Regions from separate parts of the Azospira sp. APE16 genome, predicted to be linked through region 1. Evidence: predicted binding sites of a transcription regulator. Region 1 holds the regulator's gene; the other holds the start of a gene.
The links. Region 1 encodes sigma-54, which starts transcription at its own class of promoters, with help from an activator protein. Its sites were predicted from a motif close to TGGCACGCTTNCTGCTNA; they were not measured.

Region 1 (4,885 bases):
CCGCGTCGGCGGCGCCGGCAACGGGAGCCAGGCCGATACAGGCCAGGGAACACAGGGCTAGCAGCATCTTTTTCATGGTGTCTCCGTCAGTGGTCAGGCAGGGCTTACCACTATGCGTTCGTCAAATATCGTCGTCAAGCAGCAGCTTCTGCTGCCGGGTGATGAATTCCTGCATGTTGTCGATGCCGCGCAGCTGCAGGATGCTGTTGCGCACCGCCGCCTCCAGCAGCACCGCCAGGTTGCGCCCGGCGGCCACCGGAATGACCACCTTGCGCACGGCCACGCCGAGGATCTCCTGGGTCTGGGCATCCAGGGGCAGGCGCGGCGCATCCACCCCGGCTACCGGCTTCTGCAGGTGCACGATCAGCTTGAGCTTCATTTTCCGCCGGGAGGCGGTCTCGCCGAAGATGGTGCGGATGTTGAGCAGGCCCAGGCCCCGCACTTCGAGGAAGTCCCGCAGCATGCCCGGGCAGCGGCCCTCGATGGTGGCGGGGGCGATGCGGGCCAGTTCCACCACGTCGTCGGCGACCAGGCCGTGGCCCCGAGAAATCAGCTCCAGGGCCAGTTCGGACTTGCCGACGCCGGAATCGCCAGTAATGAGGACGCCCATGCCCAGCACGTCCATGAAGACGCCGTGCACCGACACCGTGTCCGCCAGGCGGCGGGACAGGTAGATGCGCAGCAGGTCGATCACGGCCGAGCAGGGTTTGGCGGTGGTGAACAGGGGGGTACCAGTGCTCTCGCAGCCCTCCAGCACCGCCGGCAGCACTTCCAGGCCCTCGGCGACGATGACGGCGGGGGGCTGGGCGGCGAAGATTTCGTTCATCTGCGCCTTGAGGCGCTCCGGATTGACCCGGCTCAGCCACTGGTACTCGGCGGCACCGATGACCTGCAGGCGTTCCGGGTGGATCAGGTTGAGGTGGCCGACCACGTCGGCGCCGTAGTTGCCCCGCTCCCGGATCTCGATGGAGCGTTCGGCACCCTGGGCCGCGACCCAGGTCAGGGACAGCTTGTCCTGGTGGTCCTCAAACAGCTGGCTGATGGAGATTTGCCGCATGGTTCCCCCAGTCGGTGAACAGGCGGTGGGCGTCGTCGGTGTTGTCGCAGGCGCCCAGGGCCTCGCGGAAGGCCCGGTCGGAGAAACGCTGGGCCAGCTCGGAAAGAATCTGCAGATGCTGCTCGGTAGCCTGTTCCGGCACCAGCAGCACGAACATCAGGCCGACGGGCTTGCCGTCGGGGGAATCGAAAGGCACCGGGACGGACAGGCGCATGAAGGCGCCGGCGGCATCCTTGAGCCCCTTGATGCGGCCGTGGGGAATGGCAACCCCCTGGCCGAGGCCGGTGGAACCCAGTTTTTCCCGGGCGAAGAGGCTGTCGAAAACCGTGGCCCGGGCGATGCCCAGGTTGTTCTCGAACAGCAGTCCGGCCTGCTCGAATGCCCGCTTCTTGCTGCTGGCTTCGAGGTCCAGCAGGATGTGGGCGGGAGGGAGGAGTTTGGCGATCAGATCCATGGGGCGGGAACCTTCCCCGAACAGCGGGATGGCGGCGGCAGGGCCGGTTGGAGACTGGGATTCAGGCAGGATACCAGGCGAAAAGTGGCGGGATCATAACGGAAAACGACCCCGCCGCCTATGCCTTTCGTCCCAGTCCCGGAGAGGGAATCAGATCACTCTTCGATGTGATTCTTGATGGTGTCGCGGTGGTGATCCTGGGCCTTCTGCTTGTACTTCTGCACCTGGCGGTCCAGCTTGTCGATCAGGGTGTCCACGGCGGCATACAGGTCGGCATCCTCGGCATCCACGTGGATGTCCTTGCCGGGCACGCGCACGGTGACTTCAGCCTTCTGCTTCAGCTTTTCCACGGTGAGGATGACGTTGACGTCGATGACGCTGTCGAAGTGACGCGTAACCCGCTCCAGCTTGGCAGTGACGTAGTCGCGGATCGCCGGGGTGACTTCCAGGTGATGTCCGGTGATGTGCAGGTTCATGGCTCGCTCCTTTTTTAGATGGACTTGCGTAGGTTGGCCGGCGAAATGTTGAGCGCTTCTCTGTATTTTGCAATGGTTCGACGCGCCACAACAATGCCTTGTTGGCCAAGAATTTCGGATATTTGACTGTCCGAAAGGGGTTTTTTGGGGTCTTCGGCCGCCACCAGCTGCTTGATCAGGGCCCGGATGGCGGTGGCCGAACAGGCGCCCCCCGTATCCGTGGCCACGTGGCTGCCGAAGAAATACTTGAGTTCGAAAATGCCCCGGGGGGTGGCCATGTATTTCTGGGTGGTCACCCGGGAGACGGTGGATTCGTGCAGGCCCAGGGTTTCGGCGATTTCCCGCAGTACCAGGGGACGCATGGCCACCTCGCCGTGTTCGAAGAACTGGCGCTGGCGGTCCAGGATGGCCTGGGACACGCGCAGGATGGTGTCGAAACGCTGCTGCACGTTCTTGATCAGCCAGCGGGCCTCCTGCAGCTGGCCGGAGAGGCTGGAGCCGCGCTGCTTGGAGAGGATCTCGGCGTAGAGCCGGTTGATGCGCAGGCGCGGGTAGGCGTCCGGATTGATGCTGGCGGTCCACTGGTTGCGCACCTTCTTCACCACCACGTCCGGGGTGATGTAGCGGGCATCCAGGGGCGCGTACTGGGCGCCGGGCCGGGGGTTGAGGCTCTTTACCAGGTTGGTGACGGCGCGCAGGCGCTCGTCGTCGCAGCCCAGCAGCTTCTTCAGCTTGGTGAAGTCCCGGCCGGCCAGCAGTTCCAGGTGATGGCGCACCAGCTTCAGGGCCTGGTCCCGCACCTCGTCGGCCGGCAGGGCTTCCAGCTGCAGGGCCAGGCATTCGCCCGGAGTGCGGGCGCCGACACCGGTCGGGTCCAGGTGCTGCAGGTGGCGCAGGGCGATCTGCAGGTCGTCCAGGTCGATTTCCAGCTCTTCCGGCAGGGCTTCCTGCAGCTCCTCCAGGGGCTGGGTCAGGTAGCCGTCCTCGTCCAGCGCCTCGATCAGGAAGCTGACCAGCTGCCGGTCCCGCTCGGAGAGCTGCATCAGGCCCAGCTGCCAGTTGAGGTGGTCGCGCAGGGAGGTGTTGGCGGCCTGCACTTCCTGGAAGTCGGAATCCTCGTCCTCGTCGCGGGAGGCGGAAGGGTAGCTGCCTTCGGCAAACCAGTCCTCGCCTTCGCCCAGGCTGTCCCGGGGCTCTTCCCGCACTTCCTCGGGACCGTGGCTGTCGGCCCCCTCGCTGGACTCGCCGCCATCCCCCGGGCTCTCAGCAGCGGCCTCGGCCGTGCTGCCGGCGTATTCGCCTTCGCTCCCGCTGTAGGAGGGCTCGTAGTTCTCGTCCTCGCGCTCCAGCAGGGGGTTTTCCAGCAGATACTTCTCCAACTCCTGCTCCAGCTCGAGCGTCGACAGTTGCAGCAGCCGGATGGACTGCTGCAGCTGTGGCGTCAGGGCCAGGTGCTGCGAGAGTTTGAGTTGGAGGGTTGGTTTCATGGACCCGGGGCCGAAGGGGCCGGCGGCAATGAGCGGGTTGAGGGAAAGACTCGGAGACTGGGCTCGTCAGAGACGGAAGCTCTCGCCCAGATATACTTTTCGGACGTCTTCATTATAAACGATCTCATCCGGGCGGCCAGACGCCAGCACCCGGCCCTCATTGATGATGTAGGCCCGGTCGCAGATGCCCAGGGTCTCACGCACGTTGTGGTCGGTGATGAGCACGCCGATGCTGCGGTCCTTGAGGAAACGGATGATCTTCTGGATTTCCAGCACGGCGATGGGGTCCACGCCGGCGAAGGGCTCATCCAGCAGGATGAAACGGGGAGAGGTAGCCAGGGCCCGGGCGATTTCCACCCGGCGGCGCTCGCCACCGGACAGGGCGGCGGCATTGGAAGCGCGGATGTGGCCGATGTGCAGCTCTTCCAGCAGTTCCTCCAGGCGCAGGTCGATCTCGTGCTTGGGCAGCTTCTGCAGTTCCAGCACGGCACGGATGTTCTCCTCCACGTTGAGCTTGCGGAAGACGGAGGCCTCCTGGGGCAGGTAGGAAATGCCCAGATGGGCCCGCTTGTGGATGGGAAAGTGGGTCACTTCCTGATTCTGCAGCTGGATGGAGCCGCCGTCGGAGGGCACCAGCCCGACGATCATGTAGAAACAGGTGGTCTTGCCGGCACCGTTGGGGCCCAGCAGGCCCACCACCTCACCGCTGCCCACCTCGAAGGACACGTCATGCACCACGGTGCGGGACTTGTAGCGCTTTTTCAGGTTGTTGGCGGAAAGCTTGGCGATGAGGTCGGGGTTCTGCTCGGACATGGGCTATCGGATTCTATGAATGCGGGGGCGTAAAGGCATTGTGCCAGAGGTGTCGCCCGGGGGTTCTACCAGTCGCTGCCGGACTCGTCGTCCCAGCCGCCCTGCAGCACCTGGCGGACGGTGGCGGCGGCAAAGCCGCGGCTGAGGAGAAAGCGGGTCTGTTTGGCCCGCTCGGCCAGATCGGCGGGCAGGGCGGCGAATTTCTTCTGCCACACCTGGCGCGCCCGTTCCAGCTCGCTGCCGCCCTGGGCCAGGGCCGCGGCGACGGTTTCCTCGGCCACGCCCTTCTGCCGCAGTTCCTGAGCCAGCCGGGCATCGCCGTAGCGGCGGGCGCGGATGGCGACCCTTTCACTGGCATAGCGGGCATCGGAAAGCTGGCGGCGGGCCGCCAGGTCGTCCAGCAGGGTCTGCAGCTCAGCCTCGGATTCTGCGTGGGGCGCCAGCTTGCGGGCCAGTTCGGCCCGGCTGTACTCCCGCCGCGCCAGCAGCCCCAGGGCCCGCTGGCGCAGGCTCGGGGTCATTCCCCGGCAGCGGCCGCCGGGGCGGGGTTGGCCACGCCCAGGGCTTCCCGGATCTTGCCTTCGATTTCCTGGGCAAT
Region 2 (4,885 bases), 1.3 Mb from region 1:
CCGGCGGCGAGGACGGCTACTGGCTGGACGGCAAGTTACGCATTTCCGCCGAGGAGCAGGTGGCCTTTCTCGAGCGCCTCTACCGCAACCAGCTGCCGCTGGCCCTGGCCCACCAGCGGCTGGTGAAGGACGTGATGATCGTGGAGGCCGGCCGCGACTGGATCCTGCGGGCCAAGACCGGCTGGGACGGCCGCATCGGCTGGTGGGTGGGCTGGGTGGAGTGGCCCCAGGGGCCGGTGTTCTTCGCCCTCAACCTGGATACGCCGGGGCGGATGGCGGATCTGCCGAAGCGGGAAGGGGTGGCCCGGGCCATCCTGACGGCCATCGGCGCCCTGCCGGCGGCGCCGGCTTTGCCGAGTGGGGCGAGTGGGGCGAATGCCTCGGGTGCGATGACCGGGGCCGTGTCTCCCGCCACGCCCGGCACCGCCCTGCCAGGCAAATAGGACCTGCCTAAGGGGCCTGCCATGACGGTGAGGCCCGCGGGATAGGGCTCCCGGCGATGCCGCCGCCGTCAGGTCCGTCCCACCTGGTTCCCAGCCGGGTGCTGCCCGAGCCGACGGCTTACAGCCCCAGGCCCTGGCCCAGAGTCGTTTCCCCCACCACGTGCCGGTAGCGCCGGTAGCCGTTGCGGCCGCCGGACTTGGCCTGGTACATGGCCCAGTCGGCGTGGCGCAGAAGGGTTTCCGCGTCCTTGCCGGCTTCCGGGTAGAGGGCGATGCCGATGCTGGCGGAAACGTGGCCCTCGCCGTTCGGCAGGGGGAAGGGCCGGTTCATGGCGGCGACGATCTTTTCCGCCACCTGTTCCGCATCCTCGGCCCCCGCCACCTCCGCCAGGAGCACGGCGAATTCGTCGCCCCCCAGGCGGGCCACCGTATCGGCCTTGCGCAGGCAGCCCCGCAGGCGGGCCGCCGCTTCCTGCAGCAGCCGGTCGCCGGCGGCGTGGCCCAGGGTGTCGTTCACTTCCTTGAAATGGTCCAGGTCCACGAAGAGCAGGGCGAAAGCCCGCTCCTGCCGTTCCGACTGGGCCAGCAGCTGGCCCAGGAGGTCGTTGAAGAGGACCCGGTTGGGCAGGCCGGTGAGGCCGTCGTGCAGGGCCTGCTGGCGCAGCTTTTCCTGGTAGGCCTGGCGCTCGGTGACGTCCCGGGCCAGGGTCAGGATCAGGCGGCGGCCGCCGGAGGCGAAGGCGCCGATGCGCATCTCCACCGGGAATTCGTGGCCCAGGCGGTGGCGGTGGCGGCCTTCCTGGGTCACCGGGGCGTTGGTGTCTAGGTTGTGCCACAGCTGGTGCAGTTCGGCGGCGGGAATGCCGACCTCGAAGGCGTCCATGTTGCTGCCGATCAGCTCCTCCCGGGGCAGGCCCAGGCTGTCGCAGGCCTGCTGGTTCACGTCCTCGATGCGGCCGCCGGGGTCGTGCAGGAAAAGGGCGTCGCCGGCCCGTTCCACCAGGTTGCGGAAGCGCCCTTCGCTTTCCCGCAGGGCCCGGGCCTGTTCCTCCAGGCGTTGCAGCTGGCGCCAGATGAGGCCGATGAAGAGGGAGCAGAGGACGATGCTGCCCAGGCCCATGAGGATGATGTGCAGGGTGGTGGCGCGCCAGGGGCGCAGCAGTTCGCTTTCCTCCTGGGAGACGGAGACCAGGATGGGATAGCGCTTGGCCTCGCGGAAGCTTTTCAGGCGCTGGCGCCCGTCCATGGAGCTGGTTTCCAGCAGGGTGCCGCTGGTGCCGCGGCCGGGAGTGCGCAGGAACAGGTCCTGTTCCGGGTAGGCATGGCCCAGGCTGTCGGGCATTTCCGGGTAGCGGGCGAGCAGGGTGGCGTTGCTGTGGTAAAGGGCCACGGCGCCGCCGGGCAGGTGCAGCACGGAGCGGTAGAAGGAGACCACATCGGCCAGGCTGACGCTGGCCAGGATGACGCCGGCGAAATGGCCCCGGGGCCCCACCAGACGGCGGGAGAAGATGAGCCGCTGGGAGCCGTCGAGCAGGGTGCGGGTGGGGGGCGAGATGAGGGGCTCGGCTTCGGCCGTGTCGCGCAGGCGGCGGAAGTATTCCCGCTCCCGCACGTTCATGGCGGGTACCGGGTGGCGGGCCGAGTGGGCCAGCACATTGCCCTGGGCGTCCACCAGCACCAGGTTGGTGACGAAGGGGGTGGCGGTGACCTGGCTGCGCAACAGCTGGTGCAGGTGCCGGGCCTGCTCCTCGCGCCGGGCCGGGTTTTTCTCCGCCACCAGGGGCGGCATGGCGGCCACTTCCTGGCGGGCGTTGAGCAGGGCCTGGTCGGTGGCGGTGATGGCCCGCTCCATCTGTTCCAGCAGGGCCAGGTTGAGGGTGCTGAGGTTGTCCCAGGCGGCGTTGTAGAGGCGTTCCCGGGTTTCGCCGATTTCCCGGAAGACCAGGCCGATGATGATGGCCACCAGGAGCAGCCAGCCGATCAGCAGGCTGCGTCCGGGACGCACCAGGGGCGGGCGGCTGGGGGGGGCGGTACTGTTTTCGGGAGCCATGGCGTTCTCCATTGGGATGGGGCGCACGAAGCACTCGTCTGTCGGCCCATTCTGGCATGGGCCCGGACTTCCTCAAATAGGCCTTTGGGCCAGCAGGGGACCGGCGGCGGGCGGCAGCCGAGGGACGGTGCCGGGCGCCCGCTGGCGGGGCAGGGCGGGGCGGCGATGCACCAGTTGTGTGCGGTGGCGCGGGCAGTGGGTTTGGTGTTATCCAATTTAAATCATGTGCTTACGAAATGGCATGGCGATTGCTAAATCTCCGGCGTACTCCTGTCGCCTGGGCGGCGGGACTGCCGGTGGTGTGGCCCTCGGGGTCAACGTGAAGCACTGCCCTTCAATGTTTTCTCTCGCTGCCTGATGGCGCTGCGGGAGGGCACGACGGCGTACCGCAATGGCGCGGGCGCAGTCCGAGGCCCGTCCCGCACCCCGGAAGCCGGCGACCGAAGGAGTGCTTCATGAACAAACCCAAACTGGTGCTGGTGGGCAACGGCATGGCCGGCGTGCGCACCCTGGAAGAGCTGCTGAAGATCGCCCCGGACCACTACGACATCACCGTCTTCGGCGCCGAGCCCCATCCCAACTACAACCGCATCCTGCTCTCCCCGGTCCTGGCCGGCGAGATGACGGTGCCCGAGATCGTCCTCAACGATCTGCAGTGGTACGCCGACAACGGCATCAAGCTGCACCTCAACAAGAAGGTGACCAAGGTGGACCGGGTCAGGCGCCAGGTCGTCGCCGAGGACGGCACGGTGGAGTCCTACGACCGCCTGCTGCTGGCCACCGGCTCCAACCCCTTCATGCTGCCCATCCCCGGCAACGACCTGCCGGGGGTGATCGCCTATCGGGACATCGCCGACACCGACGCCATGATCGAGGCGGCCAGGACCCATCGTCACGCGGTGGTCATCGGCGGCGGCCTCCTGGGCCTGGAAGCGGCCAACGGCCTCAAGCTGCGGGGCATGGACGTGACCGTGGTGCACGTCGGCCCCTGGCTGCTGGAACGTCAGCTGGACGAGGTGGCCGGGCGCATGCTGCAGCAGTCCCTGGAGGAGCGGGGCCTGAAATTCCTGCTGCAGAAAAACACGGAAGCCCTAATCGCCGGCGAGAGCGGCCGGGTGGCAGCCATCCGCTTCAAGGACGGCATGCAGATTCCCGCCGACCTGGTGGTGATGGCGGTGGGCATCCGCCCCAACACGGCCCTGGCCGAGTCTTCCGGCATCCACTGCAACCGAGGCATCGTCGTCTCCGACACCCTGCAGACCTACGATCCCAAAATCTACGCCGTGGGCGAATGCGTCAGCCACCGCGGCATCGCCTATGGCCTGGTGGCGCCGCTGTTCGAGCAGGCCAAGGTCTGCGCCAACCACCTGGCGGGCTACGGCATCGGCCGCTACCAGGGCTCGGTGACCTCCACCAAGCTGAAGGTCACCGGCATCGACCTCTTTTCCGCCGGCGACTTCATGGGCGGCAGCGATACCGAGGACATCGTCCTGCACGACCCGGCCGGCGGCGTGTACAAGCGCCTGGTGCTGAAGGACAACAAGCTGGTGGGCGGCGTGCTCTACGGCGACACGGCGGACGGTTCCTGGTACTTCCAGCTGCTGCGGGAGGGCAAGGACGTCAGCCAGATCCGCGACCACCTCATGTTCGGCCAGAGCAACCTGGGGGACACGGGCCACCAGGGCCACAACAAAGCGGCGGCCATGGCCGACAGCGCCGAGGTGTGCGGCTGCAACGGCGTCACCAAGGGCGTCATCGTCAAGGCCATCAAGGAGAAGGGGCTGTTCACCCTGGACGAGGTGCGCAAGCACACCAAGGCTTCCGCCTCCTGCGGTTCCTGCACCGGCCTGGTGGAGCAGATCCTGGCTTCCACCGTGGGCGGCGCCTACCAGGCCGCCAGCAGCGCCGAGAAGCCCATGTGCGGCTGCACCGAGCACAGCCACGGGGCCGTGCGCCAGGCTATCCGGGAGCGGCACCTGACCTCCATTCCGGCGGTGATCGAAGCCCTGGCCTGGAAGAATCCCAACGGTTGCGAGAAGTGCCGCCCGGCCCTCAACTACTACCTCATCTCCACCTTCCCCCACGAGGCCAGGGACGATCCGCAAAGCCGCTTCATCAACGAGCGGGCCCACGCCAACATCCAGAAGGATGGCACCTATTCAGTGGTGCCGCGCATGTGGGGCGGCGTCACCACGCCCAACGAACTGCGGGCCATTGCCGACGTGGCGGACAAGTACCAGGTGCCCATGGTCAAGGTCACCGGCGGCCAGCGCATCGACCTCCTGGGGGTGAAGAAGGAGGACCTGCCCCACATGTGGGCCGACCTGGCCCAGGCCGGCATGGTCTCCGGCCACGCCTACGGCAAGTCCATCCGCACCGTGAAGACCTGCGT

Region 2: the regulator sigma-54 is predicted to act here: its motif matches at 2,731-2,748, upstream of nirB (nitrite reductase large subunit NirB).

What each region holds. Positions count from the first base shown of each region.
Region 1 is NZ_CP179682.1:178,380-183,264, reverse strand. Features, by position in the region: gene ACLSSQ_RS00925 (PsiF family protein) at 1-76, opposite strand, end outside; gene hprK (HPr(Ser) kinase/phosphatase) at 122-1,057, opposite strand; gene ptsN (PTS IIA-like nitrogen regulatory protein PtsN) at 1,026-1,511, opposite strand; gene hpf (ribosome hibernation-promoting factor, HPF/YfiA family) at 1,667-1,987, opposite strand; gene ACLSSQ_RS00905 (RNA polymerase factor sigma-54) at 2,002-3,474, opposite strand; gene lptB (LPS export ABC transporter ATP-binding protein) at 3,541-4,287, opposite strand; gene recX (recombination regulator RecX) at 4,353-4,808, opposite strand; gene recA (recombinase RecA) at 4,805-4,885, opposite strand, start outside.
Region 2 is NZ_CP179682.1:2,687,965-2,692,849, reverse strand. Features, by position in the region: gene blaOXA (class D beta-lactamase) at 1-443, shown strand, start outside; gene ACLSSQ_RS12900 (diguanylate cyclase domain-containing protein) at 562-2,493, opposite strand; gene nirB (nitrite reductase large subunit NirB) at 2,949-4,885, shown strand, end outside.